2 regions of the Acidovorax sp. GW835-FHT14B10 genome follow, and region 1 is predicted to be linked to the other one. Evidence: riboswitches for the same ligand, from Rfam matches in the RefSeq annotation. Region 1 holds a riboswitch; the other holds the start of a gene.
The links. Region 1 has a riboswitch for glycine ahead of gcvT (glycine cleavage system aminomethyltransferase GcvT). Riboswitches for the same ligand answer to the same signal wherever they lie in the genome.
Positions count from the first base shown of each region.

Region 2: linked by a shared signal. The riboswitch ahead of AC1Q5S_RS15350 (penicillin-binding protein 1A) and the one ahead of gcvT (glycine cleavage system aminomethyltransferase GcvT) in region 1 are both predicted to bind glycine.

Region 1 covers NZ_JBXAGC010000033.1:27,502-41,866, forward strand. The annotation lists gene AC1Q5S_RS19395 (acyl-CoA thioesterase) at 1-226, opposite strand, end outside; gene AC1Q5S_RS19400 (SDR family oxidoreductase) at 223-1,005, opposite strand; gene AC1Q5S_RS19405 (electron transfer flavoprotein-ubiquinone oxidoreductase) at 1,155-2,861, shown strand; gene AC1Q5S_RS19410 (ABC transporter substrate-binding protein) at 3,084-4,049, shown strand; gene AC1Q5S_RS19415 (ABC transporter permease) at 4,154-5,044, shown strand; gene AC1Q5S_RS19420 (ABC transporter ATP-binding protein) at 5,067-5,861, shown strand; gene AC1Q5S_RS19425 (hypothetical protein) at 5,891-6,049, opposite strand; gene AC1Q5S_RS19430 (hypothetical protein) at 6,110-6,397, shown strand; gene AC1Q5S_RS19435 (Lrp/AsnC family transcriptional regulator) at 6,462-6,917, opposite strand; gene AC1Q5S_RS19440 (TRAP transporter substrate-binding protein) at 7,322-8,293, shown strand; gene AC1Q5S_RS19445 (TRAP transporter small permease) at 8,363-8,857, shown strand; gene AC1Q5S_RS19450 (TRAP transporter large permease) at 8,854-10,131, shown strand; glycine riboswitch at 10,142-10,240, shown strand; glycine riboswitch at 10,254-10,376, shown strand; gene gcvT (glycine cleavage system aminomethyltransferase GcvT) at 10,421-11,554, shown strand; gene gcvH (glycine cleavage system protein GcvH) at 11,762-12,136, shown strand; gene gcvP (aminomethyl-transferring glycine dehydrogenase) at 12,164-14,365, shown strand, end outside.
Region 2 covers NZ_JBXAGC010000020.1:7,417-21,781, reverse strand. The annotation lists gene AC1Q5S_RS15405 (carbonic anhydrase) at 1-551, shown strand, start outside; gene AC1Q5S_RS15400 (adenosylcobalamin-dependent ribonucleoside-diphosphate reductase) at 609-3,044, shown strand; gene AC1Q5S_RS15395 (NnrS family protein) at 3,041-4,372, shown strand; gene AC1Q5S_RS15390 (nitroreductase family protein) at 4,388-5,044, shown strand; gene AC1Q5S_RS15385 (ribonucleotide reductase subunit alpha) at 5,078-5,491, shown strand; gene AC1Q5S_RS15380 (hemerythrin domain-containing protein) at 5,500-6,060, shown strand; gene AC1Q5S_RS15375 (AbrB family transcriptional regulator) at 6,217-7,296, shown strand; gene AC1Q5S_RS15370 (BTH_I0359 family protein) at 7,424-7,720, opposite strand; gene AC1Q5S_RS15365 (DUF3108 domain-containing protein) at 7,896-9,053, opposite strand; gene AC1Q5S_RS15360 (fumarylacetoacetate hydrolase family protein) at 9,298-10,311, shown strand; gene AC1Q5S_RS15355 (iron-containing alcohol dehydrogenase) at 10,551-11,711, shown strand; glycine riboswitch at 11,779-11,869, shown strand; glycine riboswitch at 11,877-11,969, shown strand; gene AC1Q5S_RS15350 (penicillin-binding protein 1A) at 12,030-14,365, shown strand, end outside.

The DNA of each region.
Region 1 (14,365 bases):
ATTCCAGCTGCCGGTAGAAGTTGCAGAACGCATTGACGATCACCGGGCCCTGGCCCTTCGGGTCGGGGTTGCAGCCCACCGACACCATCCACTCGATGCGCGCCGTCTCCAGGTAGCGAAAGTAAACGGTGTTGTTGACATGGCCCATGGCGTCCATGTCGCCCCAGCGCACGGGAAAGCGCATTTCAAAAACCAGCTTCTTGGCCTCGGGGATTTCAATCTTCATACCGCAAAACCGTCGTCGGCGGCAATCACCGCGCCATTGACAAAGTGGCTCTGGTCGCTGGCCAGCATCACGATGAGGGCATCCAGGTCCTGCGGCTGCCCCACGCGCTTGCGCGGCAGCATGGCGATGAGCTTCTGGCCCTGCTCGGTGTCCCAATGGTGGTGGTTGAGCTCGGTATCGATATAGCCCGGGCAGATGGCATTCACGTTGATACCGAAACGCCCCCACTCCAGCGCCATGGCGCGGGTCATCTGCACCACGGCGGCCTTGCTCATGCAGTAGGCGCCGATCTGCGGCAGCACCTTGAGCCCGGCCATCGAGGCGATGTTGATGATGCGCCCGCCCGTGAAGCTGCCCGGCGCCGCGCCGCGCGAGCGCGCCAGCATGCGCTTGCCCACCTCTTGCGCCACAAAGAACGCACCCTTGACGTTGGTGTCGAAGATGAAGTCGTAATCGTCGGGTGTCACATCCTGGATGCGCTGCGTGGTGCTCACGCCCGAGTTGTTGACCAGGATGTCGATGGAGCCCATTTCCGTCTCGGCATGGGCCACTGCGGCCTTGATGGAAGCGTGGTCGGTCACATCGAGCTCAACCACATGGGCGTCGCCCCCTTCGCCTTCGATGCGGGCGCGCAGTTCCTTCAGTTTTTCCAGCCGGCGGCTGGCCAGCACCACCCCGGCGCCCGCACGGGCCAGGGTGCGCGCAAACTGGGCCCCCAGGCCGCTGGATGCGCCCGTCACCAGAGCCACGCGGCCGGACAAATCGATGCTGTAAGCCATTGAGAGTTTCTCCACAAATCAGAAACAGAGGAAATATGCGCGTCCGATTGTGCGTGTTCGCATGAATACAATCAGTCGCTGGCCAGACAGTGCCGTGCGGCACGGCCTGTAGAACATTCCTTCATTATCAAATGCCCGACGAGACACCCATGACAAACCAGGAAATCCTTGCCCAGTATGGTCCCCGCGAAGCCATGGAATACGACGTGGTCGTGGTGGGCGGCGGCCCCGCCGGCCTGTCCACCGCCATCCGGCTCAAGCAGCTCGCCGCCGAAAAAGGCCAGGATGTGTCGGTCGTGGTGCTCGAAAAAGGCTCCGAGCCGGGCGCGCACATCCTGTCGGGCGCCATCATGGACCCCAAGGCGCTCAGCGAACTGATCCCCGACTGGAAGGAAAAGGGTGCCCCGCTGAACCAGCCCGTCACCGACGATGCCATGGTGTTCCTGGGCGAGAAATCGTCGTTCCGCACCCCCAACTTCCTGCTGCCAGGCTGCTTTCAGAACCACGGCAACTACATCGTCAGCCTCGGCAACGTCACGCGCTGGCTGGCCCAGCAGGCCGAGAACCTGGGCGTGGAGATCTTCCCCGGCTTTGCCGCCGCCGAAGTGCTCTACAACGACAACGGCAGCGTCAAGGGCGTGGCCACGGGCAACATGGGCGTGAGCAAGGAAGGCGAGCCCACGGGCGACTTCCAGCTGGGCATGGAGCTGCACGCCAAGTACACCATCTTCGCCGAGGGCGCGCGCGGCCATCTGGGCAAGCAGGTCATTGCCCGCTTCAAGCTTGATGCGGAAAGCGACCCGCAGACCTACGGCCTGGGCATCAAGGAACTGTGGGAAATCGATCCCGCCCGCCACCAGCCCGGCTTCGTGCTGCACACGGCCGGCTGGCCCATGGACAACAGCACCTATGGCGGCGCCTTCCTGTACCACATGGAAGACAACAAGGTCACGCTGGGCTTCATCACCGGCCTGGACTACGCCAACCCGTACCTGAGCCCGTTCGAGGAATTCCAGCGCTGGAAGACGCACGCCAACATCCGTTACTACCTGGAAGGCGACGAATCCAAGGGCATCAAGCCGGCCAAGCGCATCAGCTACGGCGCGCGCGCCATCACGGCCGGTGGTCTGATGAGCCTGCCCAAGACCGTGTTCCCGGGTGGTGCGCTGGTGGGTTGCGATGCCGGTTACCTCAACGTCAGCCGCATCAAGGGCAGCCACGCCGCCATCAAGACCGGCATGCTGGCCGCCGAGGCGGCCTACGACGCCATCACCGCAGGACGCCAGCACGACGAACTCACCGCCTACCCCCAGGCCTTTGAGGCCAGCTGGCTCTACACCGAGCTGAACAAGGCGCGCAACTTCAAGGCCTGGTTCAAGAAGGGCCTGACGGTGGCCACGGTGATGAACGGTATCGAGCAGTTCGCGCTCAAGGGCCACATCCCATGGACGCTGCACCGCGACAAGCCCGACCACGCCTATCTGAAGCCCGCAGCCGAGTGCAAGCCCATCGTCTATCCCAAGCCCGATGGCAAGATCACCTTCGACCGCCTCTCCAGCGTGTTCGTGAGCAACACCAACCACGCCGAGAACCAGCCGGCGCACCTGACGCTCAAGGATGCGAGCGTGCCGGTGAACATCAACCTGGCCAAATACGCCGGCCCCGAAGCCCGCTACTGCCCGGCTGGCGTGTACGAGTTTGTGCCCGACGAAGCCCAGGGCGGCAGCGCGCAGCGCCTGCAGATCAACGCGCAAAACTGCGTGCACTGCAAGACCTGCGACATCAAGGACCCGACGCAGAACATCGTCTGGGTCACACCCGAAGGCGGCGGCGGCCCCAACTACTCTGGCATGTAAGCTATCAAAATCAATAGCGCATGATGCTTTACGGGCCTGCATTGCAGGCCTTTTTCATGAATATTCCAGCCCTGCGCTGCTGAAAACCCGGCCCTCGCGCGGGACGGCGGGCCCCGCCAGTCGGCAACCAGCCCCAGCGCAGTAAACTTGCCGGCTGGCCCCAAAGCAGCCTGCCCAGGCCGGTGGTATCCATCCCCCATCAGAAAGACCGCGAAGATGAACATGAAGCAATTGCCCTGGATGTCCCTGGGCGCCTTGGCCCTGGCCGTGGCCGCCGTGGCACCTGCCAGCGCCCAGCAAAAATCCGTCGCAGTGACCGCCATCGTCGAACACCCCGCCCTCGACTCCGTGCGCGACGGCGTGCAGGCGGCCCTCAAGGACGCCGGCTTCGAAGCCGGCAAGAACCTCAAGTGGCAATACCAGAGCGCCCAGGGCAACACCGGCACCGCAGCGCAGATCGCCCGCAAGTTCGTCGGTGACAAGCCCGATGCCATCGTGGCGATTGCCACGCCCTCGGCCCAGGCCGTGATTGCCTCGACCAAGACGGTGCCCGTCGTGTTCTCCGCGGTGACCGACCCCGTCGCCGCCAAGCTGGTGAAGAACTGGGAGCCGTCGCACACCAACGTGACCGGCGTGTCCGACCTGCTGGCGCTGGACAAGCAGATGGACCTGGTCAAGCAGGTGGTGCCCGGTGCCAAGCGCGTGGGCGTGGTCTACAACCCTGGCGAAGCCAACTCGGTCGTCGTGGTCAAGCAGCTGCAGACCTTGCTGCCCAAGCTGGGGATGGCGCTGGTCGAGGCCGCAGCGCCCCGCTCGGTGGACGTCAGCAGCGCCGCGCGCAGCCTGATCGGCAAGGTCGATGTGATCTACACCAGCACCGACAACAATGTGGTGTCGGCCTACGAAGCGCTGGTGAAGGTGGGCCAGGAGGCCAAGATCCCGCTGGTGGCGTCGGACACCGACAGCGTCAAGCGTGGCGCGATCGCCGCCTTCGGCATCAACTACCGCGACCTGGGCGAGCAGACCGGCCGCATGGTGGTGCGCATCCTCAAGGGGGAAAAGCCCGGCGACATCAAGCCCGAGATCAGCACCAAGATGGAGCTGTTCGTGAACCCCGGCGCTGCCGAAAAGCAGGGCGTGAAGCTGTCTGACGCACTGGTCAAGTCGGCCGCACAAATCGTGCAATAAGCGCTACCGGCGCTGCAGGGCCGGGCTACCGCCCGGCCCCTCCGGCAGGAGCCATGCCCCGCGTGGCTCCTGCTTTGTTTTTCAATCCCTCGCCCCGCTGCCCCATGTCCTTCTTTTCCCTGCTCGGTGCCGTCGAAATCGGCCTGATCTTCAGCCTGGTGGCGCTGGGCGTGTTCATCTCGTTCAGGCTGCTGCGCTTTCCTGATCTCACAGTGGATGGCAGCTTCCCGCTGGGCGGCGCCGTCTGCGCCATTTTGATCTCCACCGGCACCAACGCCTGGCTTGCCACGCTGGCCGCCACCGCGGCAGGCGCCGTGGCCGGGCTGATCACCGGCTGGCTCAACGTCAGGCTCAAGATCATGGACCTGCTGGCCAGCATCCTGATGATGATTGCGCTGTACTCGATCAACCTGCGCATCATGGGCGGCCCGAACGTGCCCCTCATCAACGACCCTACGCTGTTCGTGCTGCTGCAGCCCGAAGGCATGGAAGACTACATCGCGCGCCCGCTGATCCTCGTCGTCATCGTGCTGGCCGCCAAGCTGCTGCTGGACTGGTTTTTTGCCACCGAACGGGGCCTGGCCATCCGCGCCACTGGCTCGAATGCCCGCATGGCCCGCGCCCAGGGCGTGAACACCGGCGCCATGCTGCTGCTGGGCATGGCGGTTTCCAACGGCCTGGTGGGCCTGGCCGGCGCGCTGTTTGCGCAGACGCAGGGCGGCTCGGACATTTCCATGGGCATCGGCACCATCGTGATCGGCCTGGCCGCCGTGATCGTGGGCGAGAGCATCCTGCCCTCGCGCCGCCTGGTCTATGCCACGCTGGCCGTGGTCATCGGCGCCATTGCCTACCGCTTCTTCATTGCGCTGGCCCTCAACAGCGACTTCATCGGCCTCAAGGCGCAGGATCTGAACCTGGTCACCGCCGTGCTGGTGGCCGTGGCGCTGGTGATTCCGCAGCTCAAGCGCAAGTTCGCCAAGCGCAAGCCGTCCTGAACCCGCGCACCGAAAGAGCCCCATGCTGAGCGCCCAACACCTCGAAATCACCTTCAACCCCGGCACGCCGATCGAAACGCGCGCCCTGCGCGGCATGTCGCTGGACATTCCGGCCGGCCAGTTCGTCACCGTCATCGGCTCCAACGGCGCCGGGAAATCCACTTTTCTCAACGCCATCTCGGGCGACCAGTCGGTGGACAGCGGCCGCATCGCCATCGACGGCGTGGATGTCACGCGCATGCCCGTGTGGGCCCGCGCCGAGCGCGTGGCCCGCGTGTTCCAGGACCCGATGGCCGGCACCTGCGAAGACCTCACCATCGAGGAAAACATGGCACTGGCGCAGCGCCGCGGCACCTTCCGGGGCCTCGGCCGCGCCGTCAAGGCATCGATGCGCGAAGGCTTTCGCGAACGCCTGGCCACGCTGGGCCTGGGGCTGGAGAACCGCCTCACCGACCGCATCGGCCTGCTCTCGGGCGGCCAGCGCCAGGCGGTGAGCCTGCTCATGGCAGCGCTGCAGCCGTCCCGCATCCTGCTGCTCGACGAGCACACCGCCGCGCTCGACCCACGCACCGCCGACTTCGTGCTGCGCCTGACCGAGCGCATCGTGGCCGAAAGCAAACTCACCACCATGATGGTCACGCACAGCATGCGCCAGGCCCTGGATGTGGGCGAGCGCACCGTGATGCTGCACCAGGGCCAGGTGGTGCTGGATGTGTCGGGCGAAGAACGCAAGCGCCTGGACGTGCCCGATCTGCTGCACATGTTCGAGAAGGTGCGCGGCGAAAAGCTGGCCGACGACGCGCTGCTGCTGGGCTGAATTCCCGCGGCGGCGTGCAGCGCGCACGATCAATCGATCCCCAGCACCTCCACCACACAGTCCACAAAGCGCTGCAGCTTCTGGGCGCGCAGCCGCCCCGGTGCCGTCAGCGGATGCACCGGCAGCGACAGCGGCGCATAACCCGACAGCACCGGGACCCGACGCCGTGCGCGCAGGTCGGCGGCCACCAGCGGCGCGGGCTGCAGGATGATGCCCAGGCACCGGGGCTGCGCAGGTCGCGCGCCTGCATGCCGCAGATGCGGGAGCGCAACTGGGGCCGTGCGGTGTTCATTGCGTCAGAGCCGGCCGTCAACAGCGTGCTGCCCGGCCAGACGCTGGAGGAAACCGGCGTGGCTTTCGTCCAGCACAACCACCCCTCGTCCACCCTCGGCCGCGCGGCGCAGCGAGAAGAAGTCGCCAACATGGTGGCCTACGTGGCCTCGCCGCTGTCCTCGGCCCCCATGGGCGCTGCGCTGCGCGTGGAGGCGGCATTGTCGACAGCCTTGGGACGCTTTCGCACCGAGGTTGACGGCTGATTTGACAGCTGCCAGCGCTTACCCAGCAAGCAATGGCTGCTGCTTTTATTCATAAACCCCGAAATTACACCCCCAGGGGCAGATCCGCCTTTTTCAGCGTGCGCAACACAAAGCTGGAGCGGCTGTGGCGTATGCCCTTGATCTTGTAGAGCTTCTCGCGCAGCAGGCGCTCGTAGTCGCGCGTGTCTTTCACCACCACGCGCAGCAGGTAGTCGTAGTCGCCCGACACCAGGTGCGCCTCGATCACCTCGGGAATGCTGGCCAGGGTTTCACCAAATTTTTCCAGCGTGTTGTCGGAATGGCTGTCGAGCGTGACCATCACCAGCACCGTGTCGGACAGATCGAGCGCGCGCGGATTGAGGCGCACGGTGTAGCCCTCGATCACACCGGCCTCCTCCATTTTTTTGATGCGCCCCCAGCATGGCGAGGGGCTCAGGCCCACGGCCTGGCCGATCTCCTGCAGGCTGGCGCGGGCGTTGGCCTGCAAAACGGAGAGAATTTTTCTGTCAAGACGGTCCATGCATCGTATTATTTTCTAAATTTGAATTTTTCAGAATATTTTTCTGCAAATTTCGAAAATCATCGCAAATTCAGAAGAACCATCCACTACCCCGGCGGCATACTTGTTTGCATCAAGGCGCTCTTACCGGAGTGCACAAACTGACAAGGCCCCGGCGGGTTACCGCCCGCACGGGGCACTTGGCAAGCAGCTTCCCCCCAGTCCACCCGCATGGCACTGTCGCGCACGCGACCCCGGCGCCCTGCCATCAGCCCCGCGCGCCGCGGATCAGCACGCTGACCCGCACAAACCCCGATGCCCAGCCAGGTGTTGCAGCGCCATAATTTTTGGCAGGCTGCAGCGCTTGTCTGCGCCGCAACCTGCAGCGCAAGCAGCACGCCAACATTTCCCCTTCAGGAGACACCATGCAATTGACCCGACTCGTCGTTGGCCTCGGCCTTGCCCTTGGCTTCATGGCCAGCGCCGCCGCGCAGACCACCATGCGCATCAGCATTTCGGTGGCGCAGAACTCGCACCAGGGCGTGGCCATCGACACCTTCGCCAAAGAAGTGGAAAAGCGCACGGGCGGCCGCTACAAGGTGCAGACCTTCTACAACGGCGCCCTGGGCGGCGAGCGCGAGTCGATTGAAGCCGTGCAACTGGGCACGCAGGAACTGGCCTTCAGCTCCACCGGCCCGGTGCCCAACTTTGTCCCCGAAACCAAGATTCTGGACGTGCCTTTCCTGTTCCGCGACAAGGCCCATGCGCGCGCGGTGCTCGACGGCCCCATCGGCCAGGACCTGCTGACCAAGTTCGACGCCAAGGGCTTCAAGGCACTGGCCTGGGCCGAAAACGGCTTTCGCCACATGACCAACAGCAAGCGCGACGTGAAGGAGCCGGGCGACCTCAAGGGCCTGAAGATGCGCACCATGGAGAACCCGGTGCACATCGCCGCCTACAAGGGCTTTGGCATCATCACCACGCCCATGGCGTTTCCCGAGGTGTTCACGGCCCTGCAGCAAGGCACCGTGGACGGGCAGGAGAACCCGCTGCCCGTCATCATCTCGGCCAAGTTCGACCAGGTGCAAAAGCATCTCACACTCACCGGCCATGTGTATTCGCCCTGCATCTTCGTGATGAACAAGGCGGCTTTTGACAAACTCAGCGCCGCCGACAAGCAGGCCTTTCTGGATGCCGCCAAGGAAGGCACCAAGGCCAACCGCGCCCGCGTGGACGAGGACGATGCCAAGGGCGTGGCCGACCTGCGCGCCAAGGGCATGACGGTGATCGACACCATCGACAAGGCCAAGTTCGTGGCGACGCTGGCCCCGGTCAACGCCGAATTTGAAAAACAGTTCGGCAAGGCCGCGCTCGACAAGATCCGCAATTACAAATAATCTTCTTGCCGCTCTATTTTCAATAGCTATTAACGCCCGCCGGCATTGCGCCAGCGGGCGTTTTCATTCATGAAAAATACTTTTCTAACCTTTGAGCGCTGGACCACGTTCAGCGCCATGCTGGCCGCCTGCGCCATGCTGGCCGTGGCGTCCACGCTGGGTATGTTCCAGATTTTGATGCGCTTCGTGTTCGAGCAGCCCGCCGAATGGACCGAGGTGCTGATCCGCTTCAGCCTGATCTGGATGGTGTTTCTGGCCATCCCCGCGGCCTTCCGCCAGGGGGCGATGGTGAGCGTGGACGTGCTGTACCGCTGGAGCCCGCCACGCATTCGCCGCGTGCTCGACTGGGTGGTGGCGCTGGCCGCGCTGGCACTGATCGGCGTCATCGTCTGGTGGGGTTGGGACTACGCCCAGCGCGGCGGCGTGCAGAGCATGGCCGGGCTGGAGTCGGTTTCGATGTTCTGGGCCTATCTGGCCATGCCGGTGGGCGGCCTTTTCTGCGTCGTCGGCATCATCGGCAACCTCATCGACCCCCTGCGCATGGAACTGGAGACAGCCCAATGAGCGCCGTGATGATTTCCACCATGGTGCTGTGCTTTGCACTCACCGTTTCCGTGGCCGTTTCCATCGGCCTTGCGTCCATCCTGGGCATCCAGGCGTCCAACGCGAACATGCTCATTTCCGTCAAGGAGATGTTCGCCTCGATCAACAAGTTTCCGCTGGCCGCCATTCCCTTCTTCATCCTGGCGGGCAACCTCATGGAAACCGGCGGCATCTCGCGCCGCCTGGTCGAATTCGCCAAGAGCATCGTGGGCGGCGTGCAGGGTGGCCTGCCCATGACCTGCGTGCTCACCTGCATGATCTTTGCCGCCGTGTCGGGCTCGTCGGTGGCCACCACGTTCGCCATTGGCGCCATCCTGGTCCCGGCGCTCATCAAGCACGGCTACCCCACCAGCTACGCGGCCGCCCTGCAGGCCACCAGCGCCGAGCTGGGCGTGATCATCCCGCCTTCCATTCCGCTCATCCTGTACGGCGTGAGTGCCGAGGTGTCGATTGGCGAGCTGTTCATCGCCGGCTTTGGCCCCGGCCTGCTGATCAGTACCGCACTGATGCTTTTCGTGTGGGGGTACTGCAAGTGGAAGGGCTGGGGCAAGAACGATGGCGACGGCCGCATGCCCATGGGCCGTGCCACGCTGCAAGCCGGCTGGGCGCTGCTGATGCCCGTGATCATCCTGGGCGGCATCTATGGCGGCGTGTTCACGCCCACCGAGGCCTCGGCCGTGGCCGTGTTCTATGCGCTGGTGGTGGGCGTGGTGATCTACCGCGAGATCCGCCTGGCGGACCTCTTCGCCATCCTGCGCAAGTCGGCCCTCTCGTCGGCGGTGATCATGTTCATCATTGCCAACGCCGGGCTGTTTGCCTTCCTCATCACGCGCGCCGGCGTGCCCGATGCCATTGGCCGCTGGCTGGAGGCGGTGCTGCAATCCCCTGCCCTGTTCTTACTGGGCGTGAACGCCGCGCTGTTCTTGATCGGCATGTTCATCGAGACCAGCGCGGCCATCATCGTGCTGGCGCCCATCCTGGCACCCGTGGCCATGCACTTCGGCGTGGACCCGGTGCACTTCGGCCTGATCATGGTGGTGAACCTCGCTTTGGGCATGATCACGCCGCCCTTTGGCGTGAACCTGTTTGCGGCCTGCACGGTGGCGCGCATCTCGCTGGACCGCATCGTCAAGCATCTGCTGCCGTTCGTCGGCGTGATCCTGGTATGCCTGATGGTCATCACTTACATGCCCTCGCTTTCGCTGTTCCTGCGCGATCTGGTGTACGCCAAGTAACGGTAGAATCGCCCGATTGTCAGGAGAGAGCCCCGCAGCACCATGCAAAAGGGCCGCCGAAGGCGCAGGCAGCAGCCGAACGCTCAGGCAAAAGGACTGGCAGCCGCCCGCAGCGATGCGGGCGTTCCCTTGCTGGAGAGAGATGTCCGCACTGCAGGTGCAGGCCATCCACCGAAGGAGCAAGCCGCGCGGCCAGCCAGGGCGCCGCGGTGAATCTCTCAGGTAAAGCGGACAGCAGGGCAAATCGCGTGGCATTCGTGCCACGCCCCCCATTTGCCCTGGAGCTCTTATGTCCGCACCTGCCACCGCCCTGCTCGCCACGCCCCTGAACGCCCTGCACATTGAACTGGGCGCCCGCATGGTGCCGTTTGCCAGCTATTCCATGCCCGTGCAGTACCCTGCAGGCCTGATGGCCGAGCACCTGCACACACGCCAGGCCGCCGGGCTGTTCGATGTATCGCACATGGGCCAGCTGAAGCTCGTCGGCCCCGATGCCGCCGCCGCGTTCGAGAGCCTGGTGCCCGTCGATGTGATCGACCTGCCCGTGGGCAAGCAGCGCTACGGCCTGCTGCTCAACGACGAGGGCGGCATCATCGACGACCTGATGTTCTTCCGCGTGGCCGACAACGAACTCTTTGTCATCGTCAACGGCGCCTGCAAGGTGGGTGACATGGCGCACATCCAGGCCCGCATCGGTCAGCGCTGCGACGTCGTGCCCATGCCCGACCACGCGCTCCTGGCGCTGCAGGGCCCCCAGGCCGTCACCGCCCTGTCGCGCCTGGCTCCGGGCATTGAAAAGCTGGTGTTCATGACGGGTGGCGATTTTTCCATCGCAGGCTGCGACTGCTTCGTGACCCGCAGCGGCTACACGGGTGAAGACGGCTTCGAGATCTCGGTGCCCGCCGCCCAGGCCGAGACCCTGGCACGCGCCCTGCTGGCCCAGCCCGAAGTCAAGCCCATCGGCCTGGGCGCGCGCAACTCGCTGCGCCTGGAAGCCGGCCTGTGCCTGTACGGCAACGACCTCGACACCACCACCACCCCGCCCGAAGCGGCACTCAACTGGGCCATCCAGAAGGTGCGCCGCACCGGCGGCGCGCGCGCGGGCGGCTTCCCAGGGGCCGACAAGGTGCTGGCGCAGCTCGACAACCCCGCCAGCCTCGCGCGCAAACGCGTCGGCCTGGTCGCGCTGGAGCGCGTGCCCGTGCGCGAGCACACCGAGTTGCAGAGCACCGACGGCCAGAAGATTGGCGAAGTGACCAGCGGCCTGCTGGGCCCCACGGTGAACGAACCCGTGGCCATGGGCTATGTGGCTCCCGCCTTTGCCGCCATCGGCACGCGGGTGAATGCCATGGTGCGCGGCAAGGCCGTGCCCATGGAAGTGCGCGCCATGCCTTTTGTGCCTGCCAATTACTTCCGCGGCTGACGGAATGACCTACCCCCTGAGTCACCTGCGGCGCCTTCCCCCTGGAAGGGGGACGCCTCCAGCGCGGCGGGGCGGCCCTTGCGCGGTGGCACTGGTATGCGCCCGCGCACAGAGCGAAGGCCGCAGTTTGGCATGTAGCCGCTGGCTTCGCTAATCCGCTTACATTGCAGATTCCTTTCTTTTTTTAGTTGCTTGAGGAGCTTTCCCATGACCGTCAAATTCTCCAAAGACCACGAATGGATCAACGCCGCCGACACGAATTCGGCCGTGGTCGGTATCACCGTGCATGCCCAGGATGCCCTGGGCGATGTGGTGTTTGTCGACCTGCCCGCCGTGGGCACCACGTTTGCCCAGGGCGACGTGGCGGGCGTGGTCGAGTCGGTCAAAGCCGCGGCCGATGTGTACATGCCGGTCTCGGGCGAGATCGTCGAAGTGAACGAAGCCCTGCGTGCCGACCCCTCGCTGGCCAACTCCGACCCGCTCAATGCGGGCTGGTTCTTCAAGGTCAAGCTCAGCGATGCCAGCCAGCTCGACGCGTTGCTCAGCGAAACCGACTACACCGAGTTCGCCAAGAACGCCTGACCCTGTTTCCTTCTTCGAGACTGCCCCATGTTGATGCAATCCGCCCTGCCGCTCGGCGCGCTTGAAAACGCCACCGAATTCCTGCCCCGCCACATCGGTATCGACGCGGCCGACGAAGCGCACATGCTGTCGGTGATCGGCGAGGCCTCGCGCCGCGCCCTCATCGACTCCATCGTGCCGCGCTCCATTGCCCGCAGCCGCGCCATGGACCTGCCGCTGCCGGTCACGGAAAGCGCTGCGCTGGCCGAACTCAAGGCGATTGCATCCAAAAACAAGGTCTTGAAGAGCTTCATCGGCCAGGGTTATTACGACACGCACATTCCCGGCGTCATCCTGCGCAACATCCTGGAAAACCCCGCCTGGTACACGGCCTACACGCCCTACCAGGCGGAGATTTCGCAGGGCCGCATGGAAGCCCTGGTCAATTTCCAGACCATGGTCTGCGACCTCACGGCCATGCCGATCGCCAACGCCTCCATGCTCGACGAGGCCACGGCCGCCGCCGAGGCCATGACGCTGGCCAAGCGCTCGGTCAAATCCAAGAGCAACGTGTTCGTGGTGGCCGGTGACGCGCACCCGCAGACCATCGAGGTGATCCAGACCCGCGCCAAACCGCTGGGCATCGAGGTGCGTCTGGCCAACTCGGCCGAGGAGTGGAATGCCGCGCTCGATGGCGACTATTTCGCCGTGCTGGCCCAGTACCCCGCCACCAGCGGCCGCATCGACGACCTGCGCGCCGACGTGGAAAAAGCCCATGCCAAACAGGCCGCCTTCATCGCAGCCGCCGACCTGCTGGCCCTCACGCTGATCACCCCGCCCGGTGAATGGGGCGCCGACATCGTGGTGGGCACCACGCAACGCTTTGGCATGCCCATGGGTGCCGGTGGCCCGCACGCCGCCTACATGGCCTGCCGCGACGAGTTCAAGCGCTCCCTGCCCGGCCGCCTGGTCGGCGTGAGCGTGGACGTGCATGGCAAGCCCGCCTACCGCCTGGCCCTGCAGACGCGCGAGCAGCACATCCGCCGCGAAAAGGCCACCTCCAACATCTGCACGGCCCAGGTGCTGCCGGCCGTGATCTCCAGCATGTACGCCGTCTACCACGGTCCCGAGGGCCTGCAGCGCATTGCCCGGCGCGTGGCCAGCTACACGGCCATCCTGGCGAAAGGGCTGGAGCAGCTGGGAGCACCCGTGCGCCCGCAAGCCGCGTTCGACACCCTCTCGCTGAAAACCGATGGCGCTACCCAATCCATAGCCGCTCGCGCAGTATCCATGGGTGCCAACCTGCGGGTTTACTTCGAAAACTACCTGTGCATCTCGCTGGACGAGACCACCACGCGCGCCGACATCGAGCTGCTGTGGAACATCTTCGCCAAGGATGGCCAGACACTGCCCACGTTTGACGCGTTCGAGAAAGGCGTGGAGCCGCTGATCCCCGCCGAACTGCGCCGCACCAGCAGCTACCTCACGCACCCGGTGTTCAACACCCACCACAGCGAGACCGGCATGCTGCGCTACATCCGCCAGCTGTCCGACAAGGACCTGGCGCTGGACCGCAGCATGATCCCGCTGGGCTCCTGCACCATGAAGCTCAACGCCACCAGCGAGATGATCCCCATCACCTGGCCCGAGTTCGCCAACGTGCACCCGTTTGCCCCCGCTGACCAGCTCCAGGGCTACAAGGAGCTGGACGAGCAGCTGCGCGCCTGGCTCTGCCAGGCCACGGGCTACGCCGGCATCAGCCTGCAGCCCAACGCGGGCAGCCAGGGCGAATACGCCGGGCTGCTGGCCATCAAGGCCTACCATGAAGCCCAAGGCGGCAGCCACCGCCACATCTGCCTGATCCCGGCCAGCGCGCACGGCACCAACCCGGCCAGCGCCCAGATGGCCGGCATGCAGGTGGTGGTGACGGCCTGCGATGCCAACGGCAATGTGGACATGGCCGACCTGGAGGCCAAGTGCAAGCAGTACAGCGCGCACCTGGCCTGCGTGATGATCACCTACCCCAGCACGCATGGCGTGTTCGAGACGCAGGTCAAGGAGCTGTGCGCGCTGGTGCACCGCCACGGCGGCCGCGTCTACGTGGACGGCGCCAACATGAATGCCATGGTGGGCGTGGCCGCGCCCGGCGAGTTCGGCGGCGACGTGAGCCACCTGAACCTGCACAAGACCTTCTGCATCCCCCACGGCGGTGGCGGCCCCGGCGTGGGCCCCGTCTGCGTGGTGGAAGAC
Region 2 (14,365 bases), on a different contig from region 1:
CGCGCCTGGTGCCCTACCTGCTGACCGGGGCGGGCCCGGGGGAGCTGTTTCTGGTGCGCAACGTGGGGGCGTTCATTCCACCTTATGACGGATCGCACGGCCACCATGGAACCACGGCGGCGATCGAGTTCGCCGTGCTCAACCTGCACGTGCACCGTATCGTGGTGTGTGGCCACAGTCACTGTGGGGCTATCAAGGCCATGTATGGTGAGGTTTCGCCCGAGGCTCCCAACCTGAACCGCTGGCTGGACCTGGGGCGCGAGGCTTTGTTGCCCATGCAGCCAGGCCCCGAGGTCCTGCGCCGCACCGAACAGCGCGCCGTGGTGCTGCAGTTGGAGCGGCTGATGGAATATCCTATGGTCCGTAGCCGAGTGCAGGCCGGCCAGATCAGCCTGCACGGCTGGCACTATGTGATCGAGGAGGGGGAAGTGCATGTGTTCGATGTCAAGACCGGGGGCTTCGTGCCCGCGTCGCTGGCGGACAACAGTGGTACGGGACCGTACCACCCCTATGTGGAGCATGACGGGCAGGTTCTTTTGGACGAGCTTTGATTCCCTTCTTGATGGAGCGCAAGGCCTGCAGGCGGCGAATACCAATCATTCCAAACCATGAAGCGCGAACCCAATCCCCCCATGAATGCCACCTTTTCCTTGCAGCCCATCAGCCTGGATGTGCTGCGCGAAAAATACCTCAAGCCCGGTGAAACCAGCGCCGAAGACCTCTACCGCCGTGTGGCCCGTGCCCTGGCCTCGGTAGAAGCGCCCGAGTTGCGCGAAAAGTACGAAGCCCTCTTTTGGGACAACCTGCATGCGGGCGCCATTGGCGCGGGTCGCATCATGAGTGCGGCCGGCACCGACATCCAGGCCACGCTGATCAACTGTTTCGTGCAACCCGTGGGCGATTGCATCCAGGGCGTGGACGATGAGGGGTTTCCTGGCATCTATGAAGCCCTGCGCGAAGCCGCCGAGACCATGCGCCGCGGCGGCGGTGTGGGCTACGACTTCTCGCGCATCCGGCCCAAGGGTGCGCAGGTCAAGGCCACGGCATCGGTGGCCTCGGGCCCCTGCAGTTACATGAACGTGTTCGACCAGTCGTGTTCCACCGTGGAAAGCGCGGGCGCGCGGCGCGGCGCGCAGATGGGGGTGCTGCGCATCGATCACCCCGATGTGCAGGAGTTCATCACCGCCAAGCGCACGCCCGGGCGCTGGAACAATTTCAATGTGTCGGTGGGCGTTTCGGATGCCTTCATCGAGGCCGTGCAGCAGGGCCAGTCCTGGGAGCTGGTGCACCGCGCGCGCCCTGGTACCGTCGCCATGGCCCAGGGCGCCCACCAGCGCGCCGACGGCATGTGGGTCTATGCCACCGTGCAGGCCCGTGCGCTGTGGGACACCATCATGAAATCGGCCTACGATTTTGCCGAGCCGGGCATCCTGTTCCTCGACCACATCAACGAGGACAACAACCTCAATTACTGCGAAGACATTGCCGCCACCAACCCCTGTGGCGAGCAGCCGCTGCCTTCCTATGGTTGCTGCGACCTCGGCCCCGTCATCCTGACCCGGTTCGTGCGCCATCCCTTCGGCTTTGACGGTCTGCCGTCGTTTGACTTCGAGGCCTTCGAAAAAGTAGTGGCCCTCCAGGTGCGCGCGCTCGACAACGTGCTGGACGTGACCTTCTGGCCCCTGCCGCAGCAGCGCGACGAGGCCATGGCCAAGCGCCGCATCGGTGTGGGTTTCACCGGCATGGGCAACACGCTGGCCATGCTGTGCCTGCGCTACGACATGCAGGAAGGCCGCGCCATGGCGGCGCGCATTGCGCAATCGATGCGCGATGCGGCGTACCTGGCGTCGGTGGAGCTGGCCCGCGAAAAGGGCGCCTTCCCCAAGTTCGAGGCCGAGCCCTATCTCGCCGCCGGCACCTTCGCCAGCCGCCTGCCCGAGCCGATCAAGGACGCCATTCGCACGCATGGCATCCGCAACAGCCACCTGCTCTCCATTGCCCCCACGGGCACCGTGAGCCTGGCTTTTGCCGACAACGCCTCCAACGGCATCGAGCCACCGTTCTCCTGGATGTACAAGCGCAAGAAGCGCGAGGCCGACGGCAGCACCAGCGAGTACTCGGTGGAAGACCACGCCTGGCGGCTGTACCGCGATCTGGGCGGTGACGTGGATGCCTTGCCCGACTATTTCATCTCGGCGCTGGCCATGCCGGCCGAGGGGCACATCGCCATGATGGAGGCGGTGCAACCCTTTGTGGACACGGCCATCTCCAAGACCGTGAACATCCCGGCCGATTACCCCTACGACGACTTCAAGGATCTGTACCTGCAGGCCTGGCGCGCCCGTCTCAAGGGGCTGGCCACCTACCGGCCCAACGCCATCCTCGGCTCGGTGCTCGAAACCCATGCGGCACCTGAGCCGGCGGCAGCGCCCGTCCCGGTGGCACCGCCCTTCGACCCCATGCGCACGGTGATCGAGAGCCGGCCCAAGGGCGGCCTCTCGGCCGTGGCCGAGAAGGTGGAGTACTGGACGCAGGAAGGCCACAAGACGCTCTACCTCATCGTGTCTTTCCTGCCCGTGCCCACGGGCGTGGGCAACAGCACGGTGGACCGCGCCATCGAGTTCTTCATGCCGGTGGGCCAGAGTGGCGAATCGCAGCAGTGGATCACTGCCAGCATGCGCCTGCTGTCCCTGGCGGCCCGGGGGGGCTTTCTGGAGCGGGCACTGTCCGACATGCGCAAGGTGGCCTGGGACCGTGGCCCCGTGCGCCTGGGTACGCACCAGAAGGACGATGGCACCCGCGTGCCCATGTGGCATGACTCCGAGGTGGCGGCCATGGCCTACGCCATCCAGAACATCCTGGCGCGGCGCGTGACCGATCCGGTGCAGCAGCAGCTGCCGCTGGAAGAGCCTGCACCGCCGGTCAGCGGCATGCCACCCGCCATGGCTGGCAAGAAATGCACTGAATGCGGGGCGCATGCCGTGATCCGCAAGGACGGCTGCGACTACTGCACGCAGTGCGGCCACCTGGGAACCTGTGGGTGACCTCTCGGCCCGTCATTCCGGTGCGGGCGGTGTCGCGCAAGCCCTCGCCCGAGGCGCTGGCGCAGATGGACAAGCGCTGGCGTGTCCGTTACCTGATGCTGGCACCCCATCGTCTGGGGTTTTTTCTGGCGATGGTGGTGCTGGTGGCGTCGGGCCTGTGGTGGGCATTGGTGCAGCTCGACCGGTCCACGGCCTGGCTGGGTCTGCACTATGCGGTGTCGCCCACGCTGGTGCATTCGGCCGGGATGGCGTTCGGCTTCATCCCGCTGTTCTTTTCGGGCTTTCTCTTCACCGCCGGTCCTAAATGGCTGGGGGTGGAGCCCCCGCTGGCGCAGGACCTGCGCGTGCCGCTGGTGTCGCAGGCGGCGGGCTGGCTGCTGTGGCTGGCGGGCGCGCACCTGCATGCCGGTGTGGCCTGGGTGGGGCTGGCGCTGGCCTGCGCCGGTCTGGTCTGGATGACCGTGCAGTTCTGGGGGCGCATACGGCGCAGCCAGGCGCCGGACCAGCTCCATGCCCGTGTCATCGGCACGGCCTGCGTGGTGGGCTGCGCCAGCCTGGCAGGGCTGTGGCTGAGCCTGGTCCTTGAGGCCCACGCCGCAGCGCGGGCCTGGATTTTCACGGGGCTCTGGGGTTTTGTGGTGGTGGTCTACGTCACGGTGGCGCACCGCATGATTCCGTTTTTCACCTCCAGTGCCATGCCCATGGTGGAGGTCTGGCGCCCGTTCTGGGTGCTGTGGCTGATGCTGGCGGCGGCGGCACTGCAGGTGCTGGCGGCATGGCTGGAACTGGCGGGCGTGCCGTCCGGCGCGGCGGGCACGACATGGCTGCTGGTGCATGGCACGCTGCAGCTGGCCGTGGGCGGCGTGCTGGTCTGGCTGGCCTGGGTATGGGGACTGGTGCAAAGCCTGAAGAACAAGCTGCTGGCCATGTTGCACATCGGTTTTCTGTGGCTGGGCATTGCGTTTTTGCTGGGTGGGCTGTCGCAGTGGCTGGTGGGCACGCGGGGTATCGGGGTGCTGGGCCTGGGGGCCTTGCATGCGCTCACCATGGGCTGCCTCGCTTCGCTGATGCTGGCCATGGTCACGCGCGTATCCTGCGGGCACAGTGGCCGCGCCCTGGTGGCCGACCGCATTGCCTGGTCGCTCTTCTGGTGTTTGCAGGCGGCGGCGGTGCTGCGCATCACGGCGGCCGTGCCGGGTGTTGCCGGCCTGCCATGGCCCTGGCTGCTGCCCTTGGCCGCCGGCCTGTGGGCCGCAACCATGGGCGTCTGGGGGCTGCGGCTGGGCCGCTGGTACGGTTGTCTGCGTGCCGATGGACGCCCGGGCTGAATCCAGAGTCAGGATATGACCGATATTCCTTTGCCCCTGGCTGCGCCCGCTGCCGCATCGGACGAGGCCGCGGTGGTGGCCATGGCTGCAGCGCTGATCCAGTCCCGCCAGACCATCCTGCCCAAGCGCCTGGGCGCGCCAGGCCCCGGGCCTGCCGAGCTGGCCGCCATCCTGAATGCGGCGGCCCATGCGCCCGACCATGGCCAGCTGCTGCCCTGGCGCTTTGTGCTGGTGCCCGAGGCAGCGCGTGCCCCATTGGCCGAGGTGTTTGCGCAGGCGCTGCTGGAGCGCGACCCCTGCGCCACGTCCGAGCAGTGCGCGCAGGCGCGCGAAAAGGCCTACCGGGCCCCGGTATTGATGCTGGTGGTGGTGGATGGCGAGCGTGGCGACCCCGAAATCGATGCGGCCGAGCGGCTGGTGTCCGCCGGCTGCGCTGTACAGAATATGCTGCTGACGGCTACCGCACAGGGCTATGGCTCGGCACTGACCAGCGGCAAGGCCCTGAAGGCGACCAGTCTGCGCGCGCTGTTTCAGCTGGCGGCTTCGGAGCAGGCCCTGTGCTTCATCAGCATCGGCACCGTGCTGTCGCGCAAAGCGGCGCGTGCGCGGCCCCTGGCGAGCGCCTACGTCAGCACACTGGACCCGAACCGGGGCGTGGTGCCCGGGTTCTGACGCCGGTCAACTTCTTTCATTGCGAGATTTTCCATGGACATTTCCAGCTTCGACGATCTGCTGCAGGCCGCGCGCCTGCAGCCCGAACCCCAGCGCCTGTTGTTTGTGTTTGCGGCGGTTGAATTGCCCGACGACGCCACCCCCGCCCAGCGCGCGCGCTTTGAAGCCGGGCAGGGCGGCGCCCTGGTGCCATTGATGTGTGTGGACAAGACACCGCAAGAGCTGCCCTCGTTTGCCGCGCTGGTGGACGAGGCGCGCCAGTTCACGGCCCCCGGCCACGACTGGGCGATGGTGTTCGCAGCGGCGCTGTCGGGCACCTTGAACCAGGCCCCCAGCAGCGCCGATGCCGAGGCGCCCCTGCAGCGCATGGTCGATGCCATCAAGGGCGGCGCGCATGGCGCCTACATTCCGTTTGACCGGCAGGGGCAGCCGGTGCGCTTCGGGTAGCCGTGGCCATGGCGACATCCTCGTCGGCCTTGCCCGGTTTCAATGCGCCCTCCGTGGGGTTCGAGCAGCCCTTTGCCATGCTGGAGGCCTGCCACGAGCGCGTGCAGCGCACGCTGGCGCTGCTGCAGCGGCTGCGCGCCCATGTGCCCGAACATGGGGCGGATATACCCGCCCAGCAGGCCGCGCGCGACGTGCTGCGCTACTTCGACATCGCGGCGCCGCTGCACCATGAAGACGAAGAGCTGCACGTGTTTCCCCTGCTGCTGGCGCAAGGCAGCCCCGACGTGGCGGCGCTGGTGCGGCGCCTGCAGCACGACCACTGCTGCATGGCCGCCGACTGGGCTGCCGCACGCCTTGCGCTGCAGGCCCTGGTCGATGGCCGGCAGGCCGGATTCAGCGAGGCCGATGGCGTGGCGTTCGACCACTTCATCGGCCGCTACGACCGCCATATTGCGGATGAAGAAACCCTGGCCTACCCCGCGGCGCAGGCCCTGCTGGCCGCACCGGCCCTGGAGGCCATGGGCAACGAGATGGCGGCCCGGCGCAGAGTGCCAGCGCCCGGGCATTGATACTTTAAAAATAATAGCTGCTTGCGCTTGATGGATCATCGCGTGGGCCTGATTTGACCATCCATGTCCTCGCAAAGGGCGACGCCCGCCATGCCCCAAGGCATGGGCAGGCGAGACGCTGGCAAGGCTGTGGCCGCAGGATACTGGCAGGCTGGTATGCGTAGGCACCTGCTTTTTATCGCCCGTGTAGCAACGACCCTGGCCCTGGCCTGGGCCGCAGCCGCCGCCTGCGTGGCGCTGCACACCCCGCTGCCCTGGATGATCGGCCCGCTCCTGGTCATCTCGCTGCTGTCCATGGGCGGTGCGCCCACCGAAAGCTGGGCGCCGCTGCGCAACACCGGGCAATGGGCCATCGGCGCTGCGCTGGGTCTTTATTTCACGCCGCAAGTGGTGGCACTGGTGGCCAGCCTGTGGTGGGCCATTGTGCTCGGCATCGTGTGGGCGCTGCTGCTGGGCTGGCTGTTTGGCGCCTGGCTGTACCGGCTGCATGCGCCGCGCATGCATGGCGTGCCGGCGTCGATGCTGCGGGCCACCAGCTATTTTTCGGGGGCCATCGGCGCGGCCTCCGAGATGACGCTGCTGGCCGAGCGCGAAAACGCCCGCACCGACCTCGTGGCCGCCAGCCACAGCCTGCGCCTGCTGATCGTCACCGTGACGATTCCGTTTGCGCTGCAGTGGAGCGGTCTGCAGGGCCTCGACATCCTGCCGCCCACCGTGCGCCTGGTGAGCTGGCCCGGCCTGGCGCTGCTGGCGTTACTTACCGGGGCCGGTGCGCTGGCCATGGAGCGGCTGGGCCGCGCCAACCCCTGGTTCATGGGTGCGCTGGTGGTGTCGATGGGGTTGGCCATGGCGGGCCTGACACTGTCGGCCGTGCCCCAGTGGCTGGTCAACGCAGCGCAGTTGGTGATCGGCGTGAGCCTGGGCGTGCGCTTTCGGGCCGATTTTCTGCGCACCGCCCCGCGCTGGCTGGTATCGGTGGTGCTGGGCACGCTGGTGCTGATGGGGGTGTGCGCGCTGTTCGCCGGGGCGCTGGCCTGGGCCACCGGACTGCCCTGGGTGACCCTGCTGCTGGGCACCTCGCCCGGCGGCATCACCGAAATGGCCATCACCGCCAAGGTGCTGCAGCTCGGTGTGCCGGTGGTGACGGCGTTTCAGGTGTGCCGCCTGATCGCGGTGCTGATGCTGGTGGAGCCCCTGTACCGGCGGATCTACCCGCCAGAGGGGCGAAAACGATGACCGGCCAGTAAAACTGGCGCGCCCCAAGGCCGGGGACGCCAATCAAGGGCCGCTCCGCAGCGAGAGCGCCATCCCCCTGCCCGCGAAGCGAACGCGGAGGGGACGAACCCCTCAGGGGGTGCCCCTGTCAGTGCACGACGACCGGGTTCTGCGCCAGACCGGCGTAGCGGTCCAGGGCGTCTTCCACCTCCTCCTGGGTCGGGGTGTCGCGTTGCCAGGCCAGGATTTGCTGCTGGAACATTTCGGCCCAGGATCCGTCCAGATACACCTCCTTGCCCGATCGCTTGTCCACAATTTCAAAGCCGTGGCGGGCCAGTTGGGGCTTTGGCGGTGCAGTGTCGTTCAGTGGGCCCTCTTTTTGCTCCACGGCGTCGGGCAGCATGTGGACCACCACAAAGGAGTCAGAGTCGTAGAGCATGTGCATGGCGTTCCCCCAGTCGATATAGGAATCAGATGACAGCGGGCGGTCAGAGTTCAAGTCCCAAGGCTCCCGGTACCTGATGCTTTGCAGTATTTCACGAAAAACGGCCTGCGTCGGGTTTGTGGGGATGAATTGCCACCGGGGCACCGGCAAGCAACACCTGGGAACACCTGGGCGATCAGGGCGGGCCGCTGTTGCGCAGGCGCAGGTCGGCAAAGTCGCCATTGGCCTGGGTCAGGCGGATGCGCACGGGCATGTAGCCCAGGTCGGGGGCCAGCCACAGTTCGGCCTTCTGGTCGTAATCGCGGCGCGGCAGGCGCTGCAGCTTCCAGGCCAGCAGGGGGCCGGCGGGCAGGTCCAGCGTTTCCTGCCCCTCGATCGAGAAGGTCCACCGGTCGGCGCTGCGGGCACTGGCGGTGGTCAGGGTGACCTGGGTGCCCGGCACGAACCGCCCCGGGTCGGCTGCCAGCATGGCACCGAGCTGGATGAACACGCTCAGGCGGTCTTGCGCGCCGGGCCCCACGGCCGCCTGCGGGGTGTTGGCGCTGAAGGTGATGCGGCCCTGGGCATGGTCAAAATGGGCAGCCTGTTCGCTGCGCGAGCGGTCGGCAAAGCGCTCGGGCTGCAGCCCCTGCGCGGTGATCTGACCCACACTGCCCTGGGAGCGGGTGCCCAGCAGAAAGGCGCTGATCTCCTGGCGGGCTTCGTAGCGGCTGCCGTCGTGCTGCCAGAACAGCTCGGCGCTGGCGCTGTAGTTGAATTTTTTGGCCTGCCCGCTGACATCAAAGGCCAGGCGCACCGGCGCGGGCAGGCGCACGGCGAAGCTGGTGGCGTCGGCCGCCGGGCCTGTGGCGCTGCCGGGAGGGCTGATGTCCACGCCGGCGCCCAGGGGATTGTCGGGGACCGTGGGCGATGGAATGGCCGGCGTGCTGGCGTCGGGCGCAGGGGCGGTGGCCACGGCATCGGCATCGGGCATTTCGGATGTCGGCGTGCCCGCGGTGTCTACCACCGCGTCGGGCGGTGGGACTTCGCCGGGGTTGTCGGGCGGCGCCGAAGGCGTGGGGGGGAGCTCGGTGGCTGCCTTCGCTGCGTGCTGCGTCGCCGGGGGGGCGGCGGGTTTCTTGCGCACCGCCGCGGGGCGGGCAGGCGCGGGAGGTGCAGGCGGTGCGGTGGGCGCCGCGGCCGGCGGCGTGGGGGCAATGCTGCGTGTGCTGAAAACCTGTGCGGCGGGGGGGAGGGACGGGCTGCTGTCCCAGGCCATGGGCATGCCCTGCAGCACCAGCCAGTGCAGCGCCAGCACCAGGGCGGTCAATACAAGGAGTGGCCGGCGTGGCATGGCGGGGTTCCTGCAGGCGTCAGGCGCGGACCGCGCCCAGGTGGTGCGGCAGCCGGGTGGCCTGGCTCCGCGCTTCCTGCAGCAGAAAGCCGACCTCCACGGACGGGGTGCCGGCACGTTCTTCTTTATTCATTCCCACCAAAAATTTGCGAATTTTGTTCAGTTGAATCCATGGAACCCCGCGTAATCTTGTGGGGTTTGCGCCATTTCCGCCATTTCTGTTGAGACGAAGGTTCTGTTCCCCATGAAACTTGCCACCTACAAAGACGGCTCGCGCGACGGCCAACTGGTCGTCGTCTCCCGCGACCTGGGCACGGCCCATTATGCGACCGGCATTGCCAGCAAGCTGCAGCAGGTGCTGGACGACTGGGGCTTCCTGTCGCCCCAGCTGCAGGACCTGTACGACCAGCTCAACAACGGCCGCGCGCGCCACGCCTTCCCCTTTGACCCCGCCCGGTGCATGGCCCCGCTGCCGCGTGCCTACCAGTGGGCTGACGGTTCGGCCTACATCAACCACGTTGAACTGGTTCGAAAAGCCCGCAACTCCGAGGTTCCAGAGAGCTTCTACACCGATCCGCTGATGTACCAGGGCGGCAGCGATGATTTCATTGGACCCTGCGACGACGTGGTGGTGCCCAGCGAGGCCATGGGCATCGATTTCGAGGCCGAGATCGCCGTCATCACCGGCGACGTGAAGATGGGCACCAACGCCAACCAGGCGCTGGACGGCATTCGCCTGGTGATGATTGCCAACGACGTGAGCCTGCGCAACCTGATTCCGGCCGAGCTGGCCAAGGGTTTTGGCTTCTTCCAAGCGAAGCCCGCCACCGCCTTCGGTCCCGTGGCCGTGACGCTGGACGAACTGGGCGATGCCTGGGACCACGGTCGCCTGCACCTGACCGTGCAGTCCACCTGGAATGGCCGCAAGGTCGGCATGTGCGACGCCGGCCCCGAGATGACCTTCCACTTCGGCCAACTCATCGCGCACATCGCCAAGACGCGCAATGTGCGGGCGGGCTCCATCGTGGGCAGCGGCACCGTCAGCAACCAGGGCGTGGAGCAAGACGGCCGCACCGAATGGCCCAAGGGCTACAGCTGCATCGCCGAAAAGCGCTGCATCGAGACCATCCAGGACGGCAAGCCTTCCACCGAGTTCATGAAGTTTGGCGACACTATCCGCATCGAGGTCAAGGGCAAGGACGGCGCCAGCATCTTCGGTGCCATCGACCAGGCGATTGCATCGCCTGAGGGGGGATGAGTGGTGGCGTCATTTTTCAGAACCTGACTTTTGGCCCATGCGGCAGGGCAGACCGGTGGGCGCAAGGGTTTTGTCCGGGGCGACAGGGGTGCAGGCGGCTTCGCGCGGACAATGGGCAGTCCGTCCACCGGGCTTGCTGGCCTGGCGGTTTTTTCCCATCACTGCCCTGCGTTCCTGCCGCCTGCCGGGCCATCCGGTGCGGCAAGGGGCACGGTGGTGCGCCAACCCCCCCCATTGCCATGCTGAATTTCGACTTCCACAACCCCACCCACATCGTTTTCGGCCAGGGCCGCATCGCCGACCTGGCGAAGCTGGTGCCCGCAGCGGCCAAGGTGCTGATCCTGGTGGGCGGCGCCAGTGCCGAAAAGACCGGCACGCTGGCCGAAGTGCGCGCCGCGCTGGGCGAACGGCAGCACGCCACCTTCCGCGGCATCGAACCCAACCCGAGCTTCGAAACTTCGATGCAGGCCGTCGAGCAGACCCGCGCCGGCGGGTTCGACTTTCTGCTGGCCGTGGGGGGTGGTTCGGTGATCGATGCCACCAAGTTCATCGCCGCTGCCGTGCACTTTGAGGGCGATGCCTGGGCCATCCTCGAAAAGCGCGGCCGCAACATCACGCGGGCCGTGCCGTTTGGCGCCGTGCTCACGCTGCCCGCCACGGGCTCGGAGATGAACAACGGCGGCGTGATCACGCACCGGGGCAAGGGGGCCAAGCTGTCCTTCAGCAGCGTGCACAGCTACCCCAGGTTCTCGGTGCTCGACCCCACCAAGACCTACACGCTGCCGCCGCAGCAACTGGCCAACGGCGTGGTCGACGCTTTCGTGCACACGGTGGAGCAGTACCTGACCTATCCGGTCAACGCACCCGTGCAGGACCGCTTTGCCGAGGGCATTTTGCAGACGCTGATCGAGATCGGCCCGCGCTTGCTGACCGCACCCGAGCCTGTGTACGACGACCGCGCCAACCTCATGTGGGCCGCCACCATGGCGCTCAATGGCCTGATCGGCGCCGGCGTGCCGCAGGACTGGGCCACGCACATGATCGGGCACGAACTCACCGCGCTGCACGGCATCGACCATGCCCGCACGCTGGCGATTGTGCTGCCCGCGCTGCTGAATGAGCGCCGTGGCCCGAAGCGCGCCAAGCTGCTGCAGTATGGCGAGCGCGTGTGGGGCATCGCCAGCGGCACGGATGACGAGCGCATCACCGCCGCCATCGAGCGCACGCGCGCCTTCTTTGAAAGCATGGGCATCGCCACGCGCCTGTCGGGCTATGGCCTGGGCGCGGAGGTGGTGGACACCGTGGTGGCCCAGCTCGAAGCGCATGGCATGGTGCAGCTGGGCGAGCAGCGCGAGATCACGCCCGCCGTGAGCCGCCGCATCCTTGCAGCCGCGCTGTAACCGGACGGGGGGGCTGGATATTGACCTTTTGAACGGGGCTGGTTTTGGCGGGTGATTTACAGTGAGCGCCTATCCTGCGGGAGAGAGGGGCGCGATCCGCCTCCGCCGAAGGCGCAAACTCCCATCATCGCTCAGGCAAACCGGACCGCAGGAGACCATCGCCGACTGGAGAGAGGCCGCCGCCCTGCGCAACGCAGGCGGGGGCCCACCGAAGGGGCAGGCTGCCCAGGCAGCCGAAACTCTCAGGTAAAAGGACAGGGGGAGCGGCGCCGCAGGCCCGTCATGGCACGGGTCCTGCCCTAGCCAGAGTTCCCCCTGATGCACCCATCGTCGCCTGTTGCCGCACCTGCCCCTTCGCCCAAAAAGCACCCGATCCTGAAGTTTCTCGCGGGTTTTTTCCTGGGGCTGACCGTGGCAGGCAGCGCGGGCGGGGCCTATGTGCTGCACATGGTGTGGCAGCAGCTGCCAGAGGTGGACCACCTGGCCGACTACGATCCCATGCTGCCGATGCGCATCTATGCCAGGGACGGCACGCTGCTGGCGGAATATGGCGAGGAGCGCCGGGAATTCGTGCCGATAGGACAGATCCCGCTGCAGGTGCGCCAGGCGCTGCTGGCCATCGAAGATGCCCGCTTTTATGAGCATGGCGCGGTGGACTTCACCGGACTGGCGCGCGCTGCGCTGCGCAATGTGGTATCGGGGGAGCATGTCCAGGGTGCCAGCACCATCACGATGCAGGTGGCGCGGGTGTTCTTTCTGAGCCGCGTCAAAACCTACAGCCGCAAGCTCATGGAAATCTTGCTGGCCTACAAGCTCGAAGCCACCTACAGCAAGGACAAGATCCTGGAGCTGTACATGAACCAGATCTATCTGGGCGAGCGTGCCTACGGCTTTGCGGCTGCGGCATCGGTGTACTTCGACAAGACACTGGACGAGCTGACGGTGGCCGAAGCCGCCGTGCTGGCCGGACTGCCCAAGGCGCCGTCGGCGTACAACCCCGTTGTGAACCGCGAGCGCGCCATCATCCGCCAGCAGTACATCCTGCAGCGCATGCACGCACTGGGCTACCTGGATGCGCCCGCCTACCAGGAGGCGCGGGCACAGGCACTGACGCTGCGAACGCAATACCGTTCCATCGAGCCGGCCGCCGCCTTTGCCGTGGAACAGGCCCGCAAGATGGTGCTGGAGCAGTATGGCGAAGACGCGTATGCGCTGGGCCTGGATGTCGTCACCACCCTCAGCGTTCCCGCGCAGCGCGCGGCCACGCGTGCGCTGCGCGCGGGCATTCTGGGTGCGCAGGATGCCCGTGGCTATGCCGGCCCCGAGGGGCGCATCCAGGGCGCAGTTCCGGGTGATATGCCGGCCGCTGACCCCCGCGCCCTGCGCGCCGCGCTGGCGCCCTACCGCGACAGCGGGGAACTGCGTGCCGCCCTGGTGCATGCGGCGTCCGAGGCCGAGGGCATTGCCGCATGGCTGCGCGATGGCACGCCGGTGCGGATACCGCGCAGCCGGCTCAACGCCAGCGCGCGTGCCGCCCTGAAGCCCGATGCGCCCGCGCGGCGGCGCATTGCGCCGGGCGCGGTGATTCGCGTCGTGGCCGATGCCCGTGAAAGGTGGGATCTGGGCCAGTTGCCGGGCATGGAGGGCGCGCTGGTCTCCATGGACACGGAAACCGGCGACATTCTGGCGCTCACGGGGGGCTTCGACTACGCCTTCAACCAGTTCGACCACGCCGTGCAGGCCTTTCGCCAGCCGGGCTCGACCTTCAAGCCGTTCATCTTTTCGGCGGCGCTGGAGAAAGGCTATGCCCCGGGCACCTTGATCGACGATACGCAGCGTGTGGTGACCCCTGCCGCCCGCGGCCGCCCCGCCTGGAGCCCGCGCAACTACGGCGGCAACTACGAGGGCTTCATCACCGCACGGCGCGGCCTGGTGCGCTCCAAGAACCTGGTGGCCGTCAACCTGATGGACGCGGCCGGGGTTCAGTACGTGCAGGAGTTCGCCACCCGCTTTGGATTCTTGCCCGAACGCAATCCACCCCGGTTGCCGCTGGCCCTGGGGGCGGGCGCCATCACGCCGCTGCAGCTGACGCAGGCCTATGCCGTGTTTGCCAACGGCGGCACCCTGGTGCAGCCCCGGCTGATCCACCAGGTGAGCGAGCGCGGCGGCGCGGTGCTGTACGCAGCGAACGCGCCATCGCCCCGTGCGACCGTGGTGTCCGAGCGCAATGCCTTCGTGCTGGACAGCATGCTGCGCGACGTGGTGCAGCACGGCACCGGCCGGCGTGCGAAGGCGCTGGGCCGCCCCGATGTGGCCGGCAAGACCGGTACCTCCAACGATGCGCGGGATGTGTGGTTCGCCGGCTATTCATCGGGCGTGGCCTCTGTCGTGTGGATGGGCTACGACCAGCCGCGCAGCCTGGGCCGGCACACCGGGGGAACCCTGGCCCTGCCCGTGTGGACAGAGTACATGGCCGAGGCGGTGCAGGGGCGCACGCCGGTATCGCGCACCCTGCCGCTGGACCTGATGCGCTTCGGCGAGGACTACGTGTACCCGGAATATGTCTTCGGGACCTGCGTGGATGACCGCAAGGCCTTTGTCCAAAGCCCCTTCGAGTGCGGCCCGGACGGGCACCGCCCTCGCGTGGGAAATTC